DNA from 3 places in the Rhizobium sp. AN5 genome. Region 1 is predicted to be linked to each of the others. Evidence: predicted binding sites of a transcription regulator. Region 1 holds the regulator's gene; each other region holds the start of a gene.
What was found. The regulator PhoB, encoded in region 1, activates phosphate uptake and scavenging genes when phosphate is short. The targets are predictions, from matches to a motif close to TGTCATNNANCTGTCAT.

Region 1 (5,083 bases):
ACATGTTGTCGGAAGCAGCAGTTGAAAAGGCGCTGGACAAGAAAATGAATGAAGTCTCATACAAGATGATCGGCAAGGACGTTTCGGTTTATTACGGCGAAAAGCGCGCGCTTTACGACGTGAACCTCAATGTCCGCGAAAACACGGTGACTGCACTTATCGGCCCGTCCGGTTGCGGTAAATCCACTTTCCTGCGCACCTTGAACCGTATGAACGACACGATCGACGGTTGCCGGGTCACCGGCAAGATCACGCTCGATACCGACGATATCTACGATCAGCAGATCGACGTCGTGGAACTGCGTGCCCGCGTCGGCATGGTGTTCCAGAAGCCGAACCCGTTTCCGAAGACGATTTATGAGAACATCGCCTACGGCCCGCGTATCCACGGTCTCGCCCGCAACAAGGCGGATATGGACCAGATCGTCGAGCATAGCCTGCAGAAAGCGGGTCTCTGGAACGAAGTGAAGGACCGTTTGCTGGAATCCGGCACGGGCCTCTCCGGTGGCCAGCAGCAGCGTCTGTGCATCGCACGCGCGGTTGCCGTCAGCCCGGAAGTGATCCTGATGGACGAGCCGTGCTCGGCGCTGGATCCGATCGCGACTGCTAAGGTCGAGGAACTGATCCACGAACTGCGCACCAACTACACCATCGTCATCGTCACGCACTCCATGCAGCAGGCGGCGCGCGTTTCCCAGCGTACGGCCATGTTCCATCTTGGTCATCTTGTCGAAGAAAACGAAACCGACAAGATGTTCACCAATCCGGACGACCAGCGCACGCAGGACTACATCATGGGCCGCTTCGGCTGATCCCCGGCCGGTGCTTTATCGTAACCGTACAAGACTGGTGCCTCTGCCGTGCCCCGCTGTTGGGCACGCGCATGCAGGCCAAGCCGGAGGAATAGACCATGACACAGACAACGACCCATTCGCATATCCTGTCTGCCTATGACGACGAACTGAAGTTTCTGACGCGCCGCATCGCCGAAATGGGCGGTCTTGCCGAGCAGATGTGCGGTGACGCCGTGCGCGCGCTCGTCAATTCCGATGCGGCGCTCGCGCAGAAAGTCATTTCGGACGACACAATTCTCGACCACGCTGAGCGCGAAATCGGCGACAAGGCGATCGTAACCATCGCCAAGCGTCAGCCGATGGCGGCAGACCTTCGCGAGATCATCGGCACCCTGCGTATCGCCGCCGATCTCGAACGCGTCGGCGATCTTGGCAAGAACACGGCCAAGCGCGTCATCGCTGTCGCCGGCACCGGCGTTCCGCGCAAGCTCGCCCGCGGCATCGAGCATCTGTCCGACCTGGCGCTGGTGCAGCTCAAGGAAGTCCTTGACGTCTATTCCACGCGTTCCGCCGAAAAGGCCAATGCGATCCGTGAGCGCGACGAGGAAATCGATGCCATGTACACGTCGCTCTTCCGCGAGCTTCTGACCTACATGATGGAAGACCCGCGCAACATCACCACCTGCACGCATCTTCTGTTCTGCGCCAAGAACATCGAGCGTATCGGCGATCATGCGACGAATATCGCAGAGACGATCTATTACATGACCACCGGCAGCCAGCCGGAGGGCGAGCGTCCGAAAGACGACAGTTCCAACACGCTTGGTTCGGTGACCGAGTAACAGACAAGCAGAAGCTTGCGGAGTTCAGCATATGGTGCCCAAGATTGCAGTTGTGGAAGACGAGGAAGCATTGAGCGTCCTGCTTCGTTACAATCTCGAGGCTGAGGGATACGACGTCGACACGATACCCCGTGGCGACGAGGCGGAAATCAGGCTGCAGGAGCGCATTCCGGATCTTCTCATCCTGGACTGGATGTTGCCCGGTGTCTCCGGTATCGAACTGTGCCGGCGCTTGAGAATGCGGCCGGAAACAGAACGCCTGCCCATCATCATGCTGACGGCGCGTGGCGAAGAGAGCGAACGGGTTCGCGGTCTCGCTACCGGCGCTGACGATTATGTCGTCAAGCCGTTCTCGACGCCGGAACTCATGGCCCGGGTCAAGGCCATGTTGCGCCGGGCCCGTCCGGAGGTTCTTTCGTCGGTGCTGAAATGCGGCGATATCGAACTGGACCGCGAGACCCATCGCGTTCACCGCAAAAGCCGCGAAGTGCGCCTCGGCCCGACGGAATTCCGCTTGCTGGAATTCCTGATGACGTCGCCGGGTCGGGTGTTTTCCCGCTCGCAATTGCTGGATGGCGTCTGGGGTCACGATATCTATGTCGATGAGCGCACTGTCGATGTGCATGTCGGACGTCTGCGCAAGGCCCTGAATTTCTCGCACATGCAAGATGTCATCCGCACGGTGCGTGGTGCGGGATATTCGATGGAAGCTTGAGCGAAGCGGAACCAGATAGTTTAGCTGGCGAAGTAGTGCACCAAAAAATCAGGAAGCCCGAAATCTGAAACGGTTTCGGGCTTTTTCTATATGAATACCCGCCCAACTCGATGCCATTGTCCGTTTTGACCCGAGAGATCGGCGGCGCGTTGAAATCCGGATTGAAGGGTCACGCCCAATAGTAAGGGTAACGGGTGCGTCGTGCTATCAAGCCAACCCCGGAGCCTGTTTGGTTTTTACCATAAAAAAACGGGCCCGAAGGCCCGTAATTTTTGAGTGCTGAATGCGTGCCGCAACACTCAAGCTTTGCGGCGCTCGCTCACCGGCTGGTAGGCGAGTTTCGCATGGAACTTGCAATAAGGCGAAGATTCCAGCGCTTCACAACCGCAGAAATGGAAGTCGTCCTTCAGCGGATCGCCAACCGGCCACTTGCAGGTGCGCTCGGTCAGTTCCGTCAGCGTCAGGCGACGGGAAATCGGCGTGACCACGTTCTTGGAAGGAACGTAATCGAGCACCTGCGCGGTCTCGATATCGATCTCCTCGTGCAGCGCCGTTGCCGCGTTCGAACGGGTGAGGATGCGCGCCGGTGCCGCGTTGACGCGACCTGCGAAAGTGGTCGCGCGCGGCGCAGGGGCAGCGGTGCGCTTCGGCGCGGAGCGTGCCGAAGTCACAGGACCGCCAGCCTTGACGCGTCCCGGCAGATTGAGACGATGGACCTTGCCGATCACGGCATTACGGCTGACGCCGCCCAGCTGCGCTGCAATCTGGCTGGCGCTAAGGCCCTCGGACCACAATTTCTTGAGCTTTTCGACTCGTTCGTCTGTCCAGTTCATGCCGCTTCTCCGCTTGTCGCGTGTATTTTCGGCAGAATCCCTCTCCGTCTCGCGGGCATGCCGCAAGCGTGGTTTCTGCCTGATTTTCGGTGACTAGTTCCGCCGCAATGCAGTCTAGTAATTAGCGATTAACCTAGTGCCAGCCCGACTCCGTGGCAAGAGTCGCGGGAATCATCTGGAATCGATTTTCCGGTTTTCCCCAACTTGCTGGCGTATTGAGTCTGAAAGGCAACACCTTGGGGCTGGTTCGCCGCCGCATACTAGTGCTTGAGAAGCCCGGGAAACGCTGACTTTTGTTGACATCGGCAAACGAAGTGACAATAGTGCCCCTGCCGCCGCAAGGCGGCATTTTGATTTTCAGGCGAGGGATAACCCCGCAAGCCTATTGACAACAGTTTGACAGCGCATCTGCGCAAGGAGTGATACAGCCATGGCCGAAGCCGGCGCGCCATTGTTTGATACGTTTTCAAGAGCCCCCTTGCGCTTCGAGCGCGGTGAGGGTGTATGGCTGTTCACGGAAAGCGGCGAGCGATATCTGGATTTTGCGGCCGGTGTTGCTGTCAACTCGCTGGGCCACGCCCATCCTCACCTCGTTGATGCGATCAAGACGCAGGCCGAGAAGGTCTGGCACGTCTCGAACCTTTATGAAGTGCCGGGACAGGAAAAACTCGCCAGGCGCCTGACGGAAGCGACTTTCGCGGACAAGGTATTCTTCACAAATTCAGGCGCGGAAGCCCTGGAATGCGCCATCAAGACTGCCCGCCGTTATCATTATACCAAGGGCCATCCGGAGAAGTTCCGCATCGTGTCCTTCGAAGGCGCTTTCCATGGCCGTACACTTGCGACGATCGCCGCGGGTGGCCAGCAGAAATACCTCGAAGGTTTCGGTCCCAAGGTCGAAGGTTTCGATCAGGTTCCGTTCGGTGATGTCGATGCCCTCAAGGCCGTCATCACGGCTGAGACTGCAGCACTTCTGATCGAGCCCATCCAGGGCGAGGGCGGCATTCGCTCGCCCAGCAAGGAATTCCTGCAAATCCTGCGCGGATTGTGCGACGAGCACGGCCTGCTGCTGATTTTCGATGAGGTTCAGACGGGTGTCGGCCGCACAGGCAAGCTGTTTGCTTATGAACATACCGGTGTTGCGCCCGATATCATGGCAGTCGCCAAGGGTATCGGCGGCGGTTTCCCGCTCGGCGCATGCCTTTCCACGGCAGATGCCGCTTCCGGCATGACGGCGGGCGTGCATGGCACCACCTATGGCGGCAACCCGCTGGCCATGGCAGTCGGCAATGCCGTGCTTGACGTCGTTCTCTCCGAAGGTTTTCTCGAGAAGGTCCGTGACGTCTCGCTGGTCTTCCGGCAGGGGCTGGCCTCGCTCAAGGACCGGTATCCCGACGTGATCGAGGAAATTCGCGGCGAAGGTCTGCTTCTGGGCATCAAGGCGAAGATTCCTTCGGGCGAATTGCTGCAGGCCATGCGCGCAGAGCATCTGCTTGGCGTGCCTGCGGGCGACAATGTCATCCGTCTTCTGCCGCCGCTCGTGACCACGGCTGAAGAGGCCCGTGAGGGTCTTGCACGTATCGACGCGGCTGCCGCCTCCCTGACGGTTGCGAAACAGGCAAAAAGCGCCTGAAAAAATCAAGAGCGGGCCTCTCTTCAGGGGCTCGCAAGCATGGGACAGATTAGAATGGGTTCACCAAAACATTTTCTGGACCTCTCGGCCGTCGGGTCGGAGGATCTGCGGACAATTCTTGATGATGCGCGCACGCGCAAGATTGCCACCAAAACCGGCACAGCGGAAAAGCCGCTTGCCGGCAAGATGCTGGCAATGATCTTCGAAAAGCCGTCCACACGCACCCGCGTCTCCTTCGATGTCGGCATGCGCCAGCTCGGCGGTGA
Region 2 (5,083 bases), 810 kb from region 1:
GGACCGTATGGAAGTGATCCGCATCGCCGGTTACACGGAGGACGAAAAGCGTGAAATCGCCAAGCGTCACCTGCTGCCGAAGGCGATCAAGGAACATGCCCTGCGTCCGGAAGAGTTCTCGGTCAGCGATGACGCTCTGATGATCGTGATCCAGCAGTACACCCGCGAGGCGGGCGTGCGCAGCTTCGAGCGCGAGTTGATGAAGCTTGCGCGAAAGGCCGTGACTGAGATCATCAAGGGCAAGGTCAAGTCTGTGGAAGTCACCGCAGCCAATGTTCCGGATTATCTGGGCGTTCCGCGGTTCCGCCACGGTGAGGCCGAGCGCGAGGATCAGGTTGGTGTCGTCACCGGTCTGGCATGGACGGAAGTCGGCGGTGAGTTGCTCACCATCGAAGGCGTGATGATGCCGGGCAAGGGCCGCATGACGGTCACCGGCAACCTCAAGGAAGTGATGAAGGAATCCATTTCGGCAGCGGCATCCTATGTCCGCTCGCGCGCCGTGGACTTCGGCATCGAACCGCCGCGTTTCGACAAGAGCGACATCCACGTTCACGTTCCGGAAGGGGCTACCCCGAAGGACGGACCGTCTGCCGGTGTTGCCATGGCAACCGCCATCGTCTCCATCATGACCGGTATCCCGGTCTCCAAGGATGTGGCGATGACGGGCGAGATCACGCTTCGTGGTCGCGTGCTGCCGATCGGCGGCCTGAAGGAAAAGCTGCTTGCGGCGCTTCGCGGTGGCATCAAGAAGGTGCTCATCCCGGAAGAAAACGCCAAGGACCTGGCGGATATTCCTGATAATGTGAAGAACGAGATGGAGATCATCCCGGTTTCTCGCATGGGTGAGGTCATCAAGCACGCGCTGCTTCGCATGCCCGAGCCAATCGAGTGGGACGGCAGCATCGAAACGCCTGTTATCGCAACTGTCGACGGTGTCGACGAGGGCGGACAGACGATCGCACATTGATTGCCACGTCGTTGTGAAAGCCAGAATCGGTTTTCGCGACACCTGTGCATAGATTCAATGTGTTAGATGCCGAAAGGCGCGATGCTTCTTTGATGCTCGCAGAACTGGTGCGAAATTGGCACGTTTAAGGGAAAGGCCGGCAGAAATGTCGGCCTTTTTTGTGAAAAACCCCGCAGACCCCTTGTTTTTCAGGCGATTCCAGCGCTTTTGAGTTGCTGCGCGCGGATACAGACGTATTCTGCGCCGGCTTAATTTGAGTCGTTTCAAACCATTGAAAGGGGTGGAAACATGAACAAGAACGAGCTCGTCTCTGCTGTTGCCGAAAAGGCTGGTCTCACGAAGGCAGATGCTGCTTCCGCTGTTGATGCCGTATTCGAAACCGTACAGAACGAACTGAAGAGCGGTGGCGACATCCGTCTCGCTGGCTTCGGCAGCTTCTCCGTAAGCCGTCGTGAAGCCTCCAAGGGTCGTAACCCTTCCACGGGTGCTGAAGTCGATATCCCGGCTCGCAACGTACCGAAGTTTTCCGCAGGCAAGGGCCTGAAGGACGCCGTCAACTCGTAAGGTTTCCGAAAGGCCGTGACGTCCGGCGGCGGGCGGGCGGCTTTTCAGGTTCACGAGGAAACATGTTTTGACGCCCTGACGCCATCATGCCGGCACGAAAACCGGGCGGCTTTTCGAAATACTTTTTCGGATAGCCCATTTTTTCGAACCGGCAAGATGTACTTGAAAGTAGGAGAGCGCGCCTGTGTAGCCTCCATCCGGTCACACAGCGCTCCGATACGCGGAATGTGCGCACGAACAGGAAAGCCCGGCCTTCATGGTCGGGCTTTTTGATTCCTCCGACAGGAAATGTCATGCCGCTGTCATGTATCTGACGCAGAAGCCATAGGGTATTTTTTTGGATCCAAGGGGGATTTACAATGGCGTTCCGACTTTCTCAGATGGCTTTGACCGCTGCTCTGCTCACGTCCGCGGCCTTTCCGGCTGCTGCCGAGCCGGTTTTCAACCGCATCGCATCTTTCCCGGTCGTAAAGAACCTGCCGGCGGAAAAGGACGCGAAGGCCGTCACTTCAGCTGAAATCGTAACCGCCAGCGAAGACGGCAAGACGCTGATCTATTCGGACAGCCCGCTTGGCGGCATTGGTTTCGTTGATATCACCGACGCGAAGGCACCAAAGGCTGGCGGCGCGTTGCTGCTGGAAGGCGAACCGACCTCGGTTGCCGTTGCCGGCGCCAAGGTTCTGGCCGGTGTCAACACATCCGAAAACCGCGCCAAGCCGTCCGGCAAACTGGTGACGGTCGATATCGCCACCAAGAAGATTGAAGCGAGCTGCGATCTCGGCGGCCAGCCTGATTCCGTCGCAATTTCCCCGGACAAGACCTTCGCCGCCATCGCGATCGAAAACGAACGCGATGAAGAGGTGAACGAAGGCGCCTTGCCACAGATGCCCGCCGGTTATCTGGTGACGGTCGGTCTGAAGAACGGTGTTGCCGACTGCGCGACGCTGAAGAAGATCGACGTGACCGGCCTTGCCGAAATCTCCCCGGAGGATCCGGAGCCGGAATTCGTCTCGATCAATGCCAATGGCGAGATCGCGCTCACGCTGCAGGAAAACAACCACATCGTTATCATCGACGGTAAGACCGGTACGGTAAAGACGCATTTCTCCGCCGGCACGGTTGATCTGGAAGGCGTCGACACGAAGACGGACGGCCAGATCAAGTTCACCGACAAGCAGGAAGGCCGCAAGCGCGAGCCGGATGCCGTGAAGTGGCTGGACAATGACCGTATCGTCATCGCCAATGAGGGTGACTGGCAGGGCGGTGCACGCGGCTTCACCATCTTCGACAAGACCGGCAAGCTTCTCTATGAAGCCGGTGCCACCCTTGAGCACGCCGCCGCCAGCATCGGCCACTATCCGGAAAAGCGCTCCAAGGCCAAGGGCATCGAGCCGGAAGGTCTGGAAGCGGCAACCTTCGATGGCCAGAAGTACTTCTTCGTTCTTGCCGAGCGCGCGTCTCTCGCTGCGGTCTACAAGGATACGGGCGGCACGCCGGAACTGGTCCAGCTTCTGCCCTCGGGCATTTCGCCAGAAGGCGCCGTCGCCATTCCGTCGCGCAATCTTCTCGTCACTGCCAACGAAGCCGATCTCGTCGAAGATGGCGGCGCTCGCTCGCATGTCATGATCTATGAACGAGCAGAAGGCCAGATTGCCTACCCGCAGCTCGCTTCCGCCACCGTTGACGGCGCACCGATCGGCTGGGGCGCTCTCTCCGGTCTGGTGGGTGATGCTGAAAAGCCTGGCATCCTCTATGCCGTGTCCGATTCGGTCTATGGCAACCAGCCGTCGATCTACACCATCGACGCAACGAAGAAGCCCGCCACCATCACCAGCGTCCTGCGCATCAAGCGCGACGGTATCGCAGCCCAGAAACTCGACATCGAAGGCATTACGCTTGACGGTAAGGGCGGCTTCTGGCTGGCCTCGGAAGGCGACAGTGCCAAGCTCGTGCCCCACGCGCTCTACAACGTCAGCGCCAAGGGCGAGATCAAGGCCGAGATCGCTTTGCCGAAGGAACTGCTGGCCGGCGAAACCCGCTTCGGTTTCGAAGGCGTGACCATGATCGGCAAGGGCGACGACGCGACGCTGTGGATGGCCGTACAGCGCGAATGGGGCACGGACGAGAAGGGTTTCGTCAAGCTCGTTTCCTACAATCCGAAGTCCAAGGAATGGGGCGCCGTGCGTTACCCGCTCGACAAGACCGAGGCAGGCTGGGTCGGCCTTTCTGAAATCACCGCACAGGGCGACTATGTCTATATCGTCGAGCGCGACAACCAGGTCGGTGACAAGGCCAAGATCAAGAAGCTCTACCGCGTCGCGATCGCTGACCTGAAGCCGGGCAAGATCGGTGGCGAACTGCCGCTGGTGGCAAAGCAGGAAGCACATGATTTCCTGCCGGACCTCAAAGCCCAGACGAATGGCTACACCGTTGACAAGCTGGAAGGCTTCACCTTCGACAAGGCAGGAACGGCCTATGCCGTCACTGACAATGACGGCGTCGACGGATCTTCCGGCGAAACGCTGTTCTTTACGGTTGATCTGAAGGCGATCAACTGATCGCTCCGAATAGAATCGCTAATGAGAAAAGCCGGGCATAGCCCGGCTTTTTTGTGCGGCGGAAGAAACCCCGATCTGGAGAATGCCGATTCCCACGATGAGTCGCATACCAGCCGTTAAAACCGGCATGGTCGCGTCGCTATCGCATGATCGAGGGTGTTATCCGGAGGACTTCCATGAATGTGCAGTGGACCAGATCGCTAGAGATCACCGCCCCATGGAATTCTTGCTTTTGGGAGTGCTGTCTTTTTCCGAGTCCTGCTGGACCCACCGGAAAAAAATATAAACAGGCAGCGCAATAAGCGCGAGTGTTACAAACGCGTCGACCGACATGGTTTCATCCATCATTTATACCGTTCATCATGAAACGGCTCGAAAACAATGCATGAAATCTCTTTAAAAAGTCTGAATCTGCTTATTTTTCGGTATGTTGCGGGGTGGCACACCTATTGGAGCCGGCCTGTATGAATGTGGAACAGAAGTGCCGATTTGGCATAGGCTCAAGTCGGAAAAGCCGCTCCACCAGCCCAAGGCCGTGATCGTCTACAGAATCGGGGGCAGGGGCCGTGATTCCCAATGCAGGAAGTTTACGGCAAAACGCACCGGCGTCCGAAACAGCTTCGGCTTGGTAATGCGCACATTTTTAAGAAGCTGGAAAATGGTGGGCGATGAGAGACTCGAACTCCCGACATCCTCGGTGTAAACGAGGCGCTCTACCAACTGAGCTAATCGCCCTTCGCGTCTTGCAGATCGTGTCTGCCGCGTCGGTGGCCGTGATGTATTCGGATCGGAAAAAAACCGCAAGGGCTTTTGTGAAGTTTTTTTGTTTTTTTTCCGGACAGCTTTGCCCATTGCCAGAGGTGATCGGCAAAAAGCCGGGAACTGCGGGCTTTTCGATAAAAACAACGCCCGGCCGTTACCTTTGGCGGTATGCTGGAATCGCGTTACGGACGCCCCGGCTGTGGACAAGTTTTTTGTTTTTGTTGGGAAAAGC
Region 3 (5,083 bases), 2.6 Mb from region 1:
CCTTGGCGATGAAAGAATGACTGCACCGTCCTTCGCAAAAACCTGAAATCGGTTCTTGTCCAGAACAATGTAAAATTCAAAGCTTTGGAATATTTTCCGTCATGCCCGAAGGCATATTGCGGCGTTCTATTAGGCGGTCTGCCATCTCAGGAGAATAACATCTCACGCCAAGTTTTGCGTTCTTATTGTTATGTTTCGATACATAATCCTATCAACGCCGACATATTTCCCAATTTTATTTTGGATATGTGGAATATTGATGCTGGGAATACGCCCTATACGGCGGAATGATGCGCGTGTTTCTTGCGAATATCCGTTGGCGTTGCCCCGAACCAGCGGGAAACGGAACGCGAAAACGCACCCGGCGTCGAATAGCCGAGCCTGTAGCTGATATCGGAAACCGGAAGATCGCTTTCCACGAGGAGCTTGAAGCCGGCATTCTTGCGAATGGCGTCCTTTATCTCGTTGAGATTGGTCCCAAGCTCGGCAAGCCGTCTTTGAAAACTGCGTTCCGACAGGTTGAAATAGGGGGCGATCTCGCTCAGCGAAAGCTCGGCATCCGACAGCCGCACCTGCATGTAACGCTTCACCTGATCGATGAAATGCGTGGCGTCTGCCGATGTCTGCGGCCGCAGCATCCGGCATTGCAAATTCATCAGCTCGAACAGCCGCTCATCTGCATTTGGGTTGACCACGTCCAGAAGCGATGTGGGAAGGCGCATGGTGTGGATGGGTTGCGAAAAGCTGACACGCTTGGTCATTCTTTCTTTAAATAGCTGAATATTAACCGGTTTCGGCCGTTCCAGACCGATCTCGACCAGGTTGACGCGCTCCCCCAGAATATCGCGAAGGCGCTGGATAAGAGCTGTCAGCGACAAATCCACATATTGATCGCGTTTGGCGATGACAGGCGCAAAGGACCACGACAGGGTTACGTGCGCGGCATCCGTGACCATGGTGAAATTGCTGTTATTGGTCGCGTAATAAACGTGATCCTGAAGAAAACGCAGGAAAGCCCGCACTGTCGGCGCGCTGATCAGGCCATATCCGAATGCGCCGGATGCGCCGGCGGGAAAGGTGGACGCGCATTGCAGACCAAAGGCGTCGTCGCCGGAAATCAACGCACATGTCTCGAGCAAGCGGCAAAATCTGTCGAGGCTGATGCGCTCCGTCACGCTGCCGAAAGTGGCGGGATCGATATCGAGAGCCTTGCAGATGGGGGCGATGTCGATGCCCCGCGACCGTGCATAATTGGCTACGCCGGCGGCCAGACCGGCCACCACTGTTATCTCGTCGCTGACCCTCTTTTCAGGCATCCCTCGCCTTGGCGTACCATGTTTGGAAATTGTCGCCTGATGGTAAGCGTTGGGAAGCCATTTGTCGAGCAGTTCGGCCTGTGGAGTTTAAATGTGGCGGTGGCAGGCGCTCTGCTCCAGCACCTGCATGATGGTTTTGCCCGCATCTTCCATGGCACCGCTATTGTCCACCGTTGTCACGTCGAAATCCCCGACGACTGTCAGCGAACTGCGTTCCAGCCGCCGGAGAATATCCTCCCGGCTTTCCCGCCCGCGCTGCTCCAGCCGCTTCGCCAGCACGTCCGGCCGTGCAACGATGTTCACGACCTTGAGGCGGGCAAACGCGGTGCCGAACTGGGGCAGGGCCGAGCGGGAGCCGTTGGCGATGACCACGTCTCCCGCATTAAGATGGCGATAGACGGCGGCCGGAATGCCATATTTCAGCCCGTGCGCCTGCCAGGAAACGGCAAAAGCACCTTCCTCTTCCAGCCGGTTGAACTCGTGCATGGAAACCGCATCGTGATTTTCGCCGCCGGCATCGCCGCTGCGGGTAATGACCCGGCGGGTGAAATGGAAGCCCGGCCGCCCGGACAGCTGCGCTGCCGCATAATCCATCAGCGTGTCCTTGCCGGCCCCACTCGGGCCGACAATTACGATCATGGTTCCGTGCACCGTACCCAGCGTCTGGCCGTCAAGCCGGCTATCCTGTCCGTTGCCGGTCATGCCACACGTTTGCCCTGACGCCAGACCGAGCGGGCGACGGGAACGCCGTCCTCACGGTGAACTCGGACCAGATCGGCCCGCAATCCCGTTGCGATGCTGCCGCGATCGCGAAGGCCCACCGTTCGTGCCGGCGTGGAGGTGACCATGCGCAGCGCTTCCGGCAGAGTGATGGCTTCCACCTGGTCGGCGAGCAGGAACGGCGCGTAAAGCAGGCTGAACGGCACATAGTCGGAAGAGAGAACATCCAGCACGCCAAGTTCGGCAAGATCACGGGCGGCGATGTTGCCGGAATGGGACTTGCCGCGAACGATGTTCGGTGCGCCCATCAGCACGCTCATGCCGGCGCTGTGCGAAGCCTTTGCCGCCTCGACGCTGGTGGGGAACTCCGCGAGTTTCACGCCGTGCCCGATCGCTTCGCCCACATGCGCTTCTGTAGCGTCGTCATGACTTGCAACTGTTATGCCGCGCTCGGCGCAGCGGGCCGCCAGGTAATCCCGGTGCTTAGCAGAAAACTCCGCCGATGCCGTCTGCCGGCGTCTGACGAACTCGGCGAAAGCCTCGTCGCTCAGTCCGCGCTTCTTCTGGTAATAGAATATATATTGGTCCATCGACTGGAACTGGCGCTGCCCCGGGGAGTGGTCCATCATCGAAATCAGCCGCACACGCGGATCGGTCTCAAAATCTTCGAAATGCTCGAGCACATCGGCGGAGGCAACTTCACAGCGCAGGTGCAGCAGGTGATCTGCCCGCAGGCGGTTCTGATCGGCAGCGGTTTCAATGGCATCCGCCATTTCCCGCATCTCGCCCTTCTTGAACCCGCCATCTTCGTCGGAGCCGAGCCGCAGGCAGTCGAAAACAGTGGTAATGCCTGATGATGCGACCTGCGCATCGTGAGCCTGAATGGCGGCGATCTTATCCCAGATAACCCCGGGACGCGGCGAATAGTGCTGTTCCAGATGGTCGGTGTGCAGTTCCACCAGACCCGGGATGAGGAAATCGCCTTCGAGATCCTCACCGGTTTTGGAGGCGCCTTCGCTGATATCGGCGATCTTGCCGTCACGGATCAGAACGGATCCCACAATAATATCGTCTTCCAGAACGATACGGGCGTTGGAAAGGGCGTGCTCGGTCATGGGTCAGCATCTTTCTTTGGCGGCTGGCCAAGCGGGTGCCAGCGATGAACGATAAATGGTGCGCCGCGCGTTTCCTCAACGAACAAAGCGAGGCCGGAAATGGTGAGAGGCTGGTCGACGAACTCGGAAAACCGGGTCGAAAGCACATCCTGGACAGCGGGCGCGTCGCTTTCGTCGATGCGGCCCGTCAGCGTCATATGAAAGCGGAAGTCGTCCATGACATGCGGATAACCCCAGAGCGACAGATTTTGCCGCTGGCTTTCCGTCAGGTTTTGCGGGCGCCGGCGGGCAATGTCGGTCTCGGACAGGGGCGCGCGAAACCGGTCGAAATGGTCGACGATCTCAGCGGCAAAATCCTGCAGCGGCTGGTAGGTGCGATCCGGAACGAGCGCGAAAAACGGCCCGAGTGCGCCGATGACAACACGCGGAATATCGAAGACGGATTGGCTGGCCGCAAACTGTTCGAGGGCGGCGACGAGATCCGCTTCGCTGTATTTTTCGGCAAGCTCGAAGGGGGCTTTCAGCGTCGCGTGGAAACCGTAACGGCGCGGCTCTTCCGTCATCTCCGCATAGGCGGCATGGTCATCATGTTGGGCGCCGGAAAACGCATTGCGTCCCAGCCAGCGCGACGCCGCTTCAGTCAGTGGATGATCTTTAGCCGGAGAAAAATAGATGGCGTAGCGCACGGCAAGCACTCTTCGGTATCATGGAAAACCTGGATGAAAAGCTATTTGGCGTGACTCGCCCGCTTCCCGCAAGGTCAGGAGTGCGAGGTAATCGCTTTCCGTGACAGAATGATGATGCCCCAGGAAAAAAAGCGCTTGAAACGCCGCGTGTCTCTCGAATGTCCGGAAGACGGATGCTGGCACATTGAAGGGATGTGTCGGGCTTTTGCAAAAAGGTTCCGGTTTTGCGCAGGTCTCAGGGAGCGGGATAGCGAAACCCCGCCTCTGTTTCATCACTTAGTGCTGGGTTTTCCCGATCAGACGCGACCGCAGGGAATTCGAGATGTGGTCGAACAGGAAAACCACGAAGAGAATGAGAAGGACCATATAAGCGACCTTGTCCCAGTCGGCATTGGTACCCATCGCTTCCAGCAGTTTCAAACCGATGCCGCCAGCGCCAACCGCACCGATGATCGTGGCGGAACGGGTATTGCTTTCCCAGAAATAAAGCGACTGGGAAATAAAGACCGGCAGGACCTGCGGAAGCACGCCGAAACGATTGACGGCAATGGGGGAAGCGCCAACCGATTTGACGCCCTCGCGCTGCTTGTCGTCAACATTCTCCAGCGCCTCGGCATAGACCTTGCCGAGCGCGCCGGTATCGGTGAAGAAGATCGCGGCAATGCCGGGGATCGGTCCCGGGCCGAAGCTGCGGGTAAAGAACAGCGCCCAGATCAGCATGTCGATCGAGCGGAGGAAGTCGAACAGACGCTTCATGCCCCAGTTGGCGGCCCTGTTGGCGGTGATATTGCGTGCGGCGAGAAAGGCGAGCGGCAGGGCAACGAGCGTGCCGAACAGCGTGCCCACAAAGGCCATCACCAGCGTCTGCATCAGCTTGGAAAGAATATCGGCGTGCTGCCAGACACCATTGTCGAGGAAATCATCGACCATGTGGCTGATGTTGGAGCGCGTGGGATCGAGCCTTTCCCCCCACAGCGCCAGCGCGGCAAGGTCGCCGTAGCCCTTGCCCCAGAATTCCGATTTGGTATCGAACAGGAAGTTCGCCCACCCGAGGAACCGCCGCTGCACGTAAACCTGACTGGTGCGGATTTCCGCCTGTCCGGCAAAACCGTAATGCACGAGAACCTTGTTGCCGTCCTGCGTGATCTCTTGCGGCAGGACCTCAGGCGCCAGAGCCTTGTCGCCATTGATGACGACGGGATAGTTCTTGCCGTCGACATAGACGTCCACCCGGGTCGGCGTTACG

Region 2: CRP02_RS17370 (esterase-like activity of phytase family protein) is a predicted target of PhoB. The motif match lies at 1,821-1,837, and genes of this name have one in related genera.
Region 3: CRP02_RS26375 (DUF1045 domain-containing protein) is a predicted target of PhoB. The motif match lies at 3,938-3,954, and genes of this name have one in related genera.

Annotation. Positions count from the first base shown of each region.
Region 1 covers NZ_OCMJ01000004.1:194,392-199,474, forward strand. The annotation lists gene pstB (phosphate ABC transporter ATP-binding protein PstB) at 1-812, shown strand, start outside; gene phoU (phosphate signaling complex protein PhoU) at 911-1,636, shown strand; gene phoB (phosphate regulon transcriptional regulator PhoB) at 1,668-2,351, shown strand; gene CRP02_RS13205 (GcrA family cell cycle regulator) at 2,651-3,184, opposite strand; gene CRP02_RS13215 (aspartate aminotransferase family protein) at 3,615-4,817, shown strand; gene argF (ornithine carbamoyltransferase) at 4,872-5,083, shown strand, end outside.
Region 2 covers NZ_OCMJ01000004.1:1,003,341-1,008,423, forward strand. The annotation lists gene lon (endopeptidase La) at 1-967, shown strand, start outside; gene hupB (DNA-binding protein HupB) at 1,256-1,531, shown strand; gene CRP02_RS17370 (esterase-like activity of phytase family protein) at 1,891-4,089, shown strand; tRNA gene CRP02_RS17375 (tRNA-Val) at 4,749-4,824, opposite strand; gene CRP02_RS17380 (hypothetical protein) at 4,934-5,083, shown strand, end outside.
Region 3 covers NZ_OCMJ01000004.1:2,821,954-2,827,036, forward strand. The annotation lists gene CRP02_RS26360 (AraC family transcriptional regulator) at 276-1,316, opposite strand; gene phnN (phosphonate metabolism protein/1,5-bisphosphokinase (PRPP-forming) PhnN) at 1,404-2,018, opposite strand; gene CRP02_RS26370 (alpha-D-ribose 1-methylphosphonate 5-triphosphate diphosphatase) at 2,015-3,151, opposite strand; gene CRP02_RS26375 (DUF1045 domain-containing protein) at 3,148-3,846, opposite strand; gene phnE (phosphonate ABC transporter, permease protein PhnE) at 4,114-5,083, opposite strand, start outside.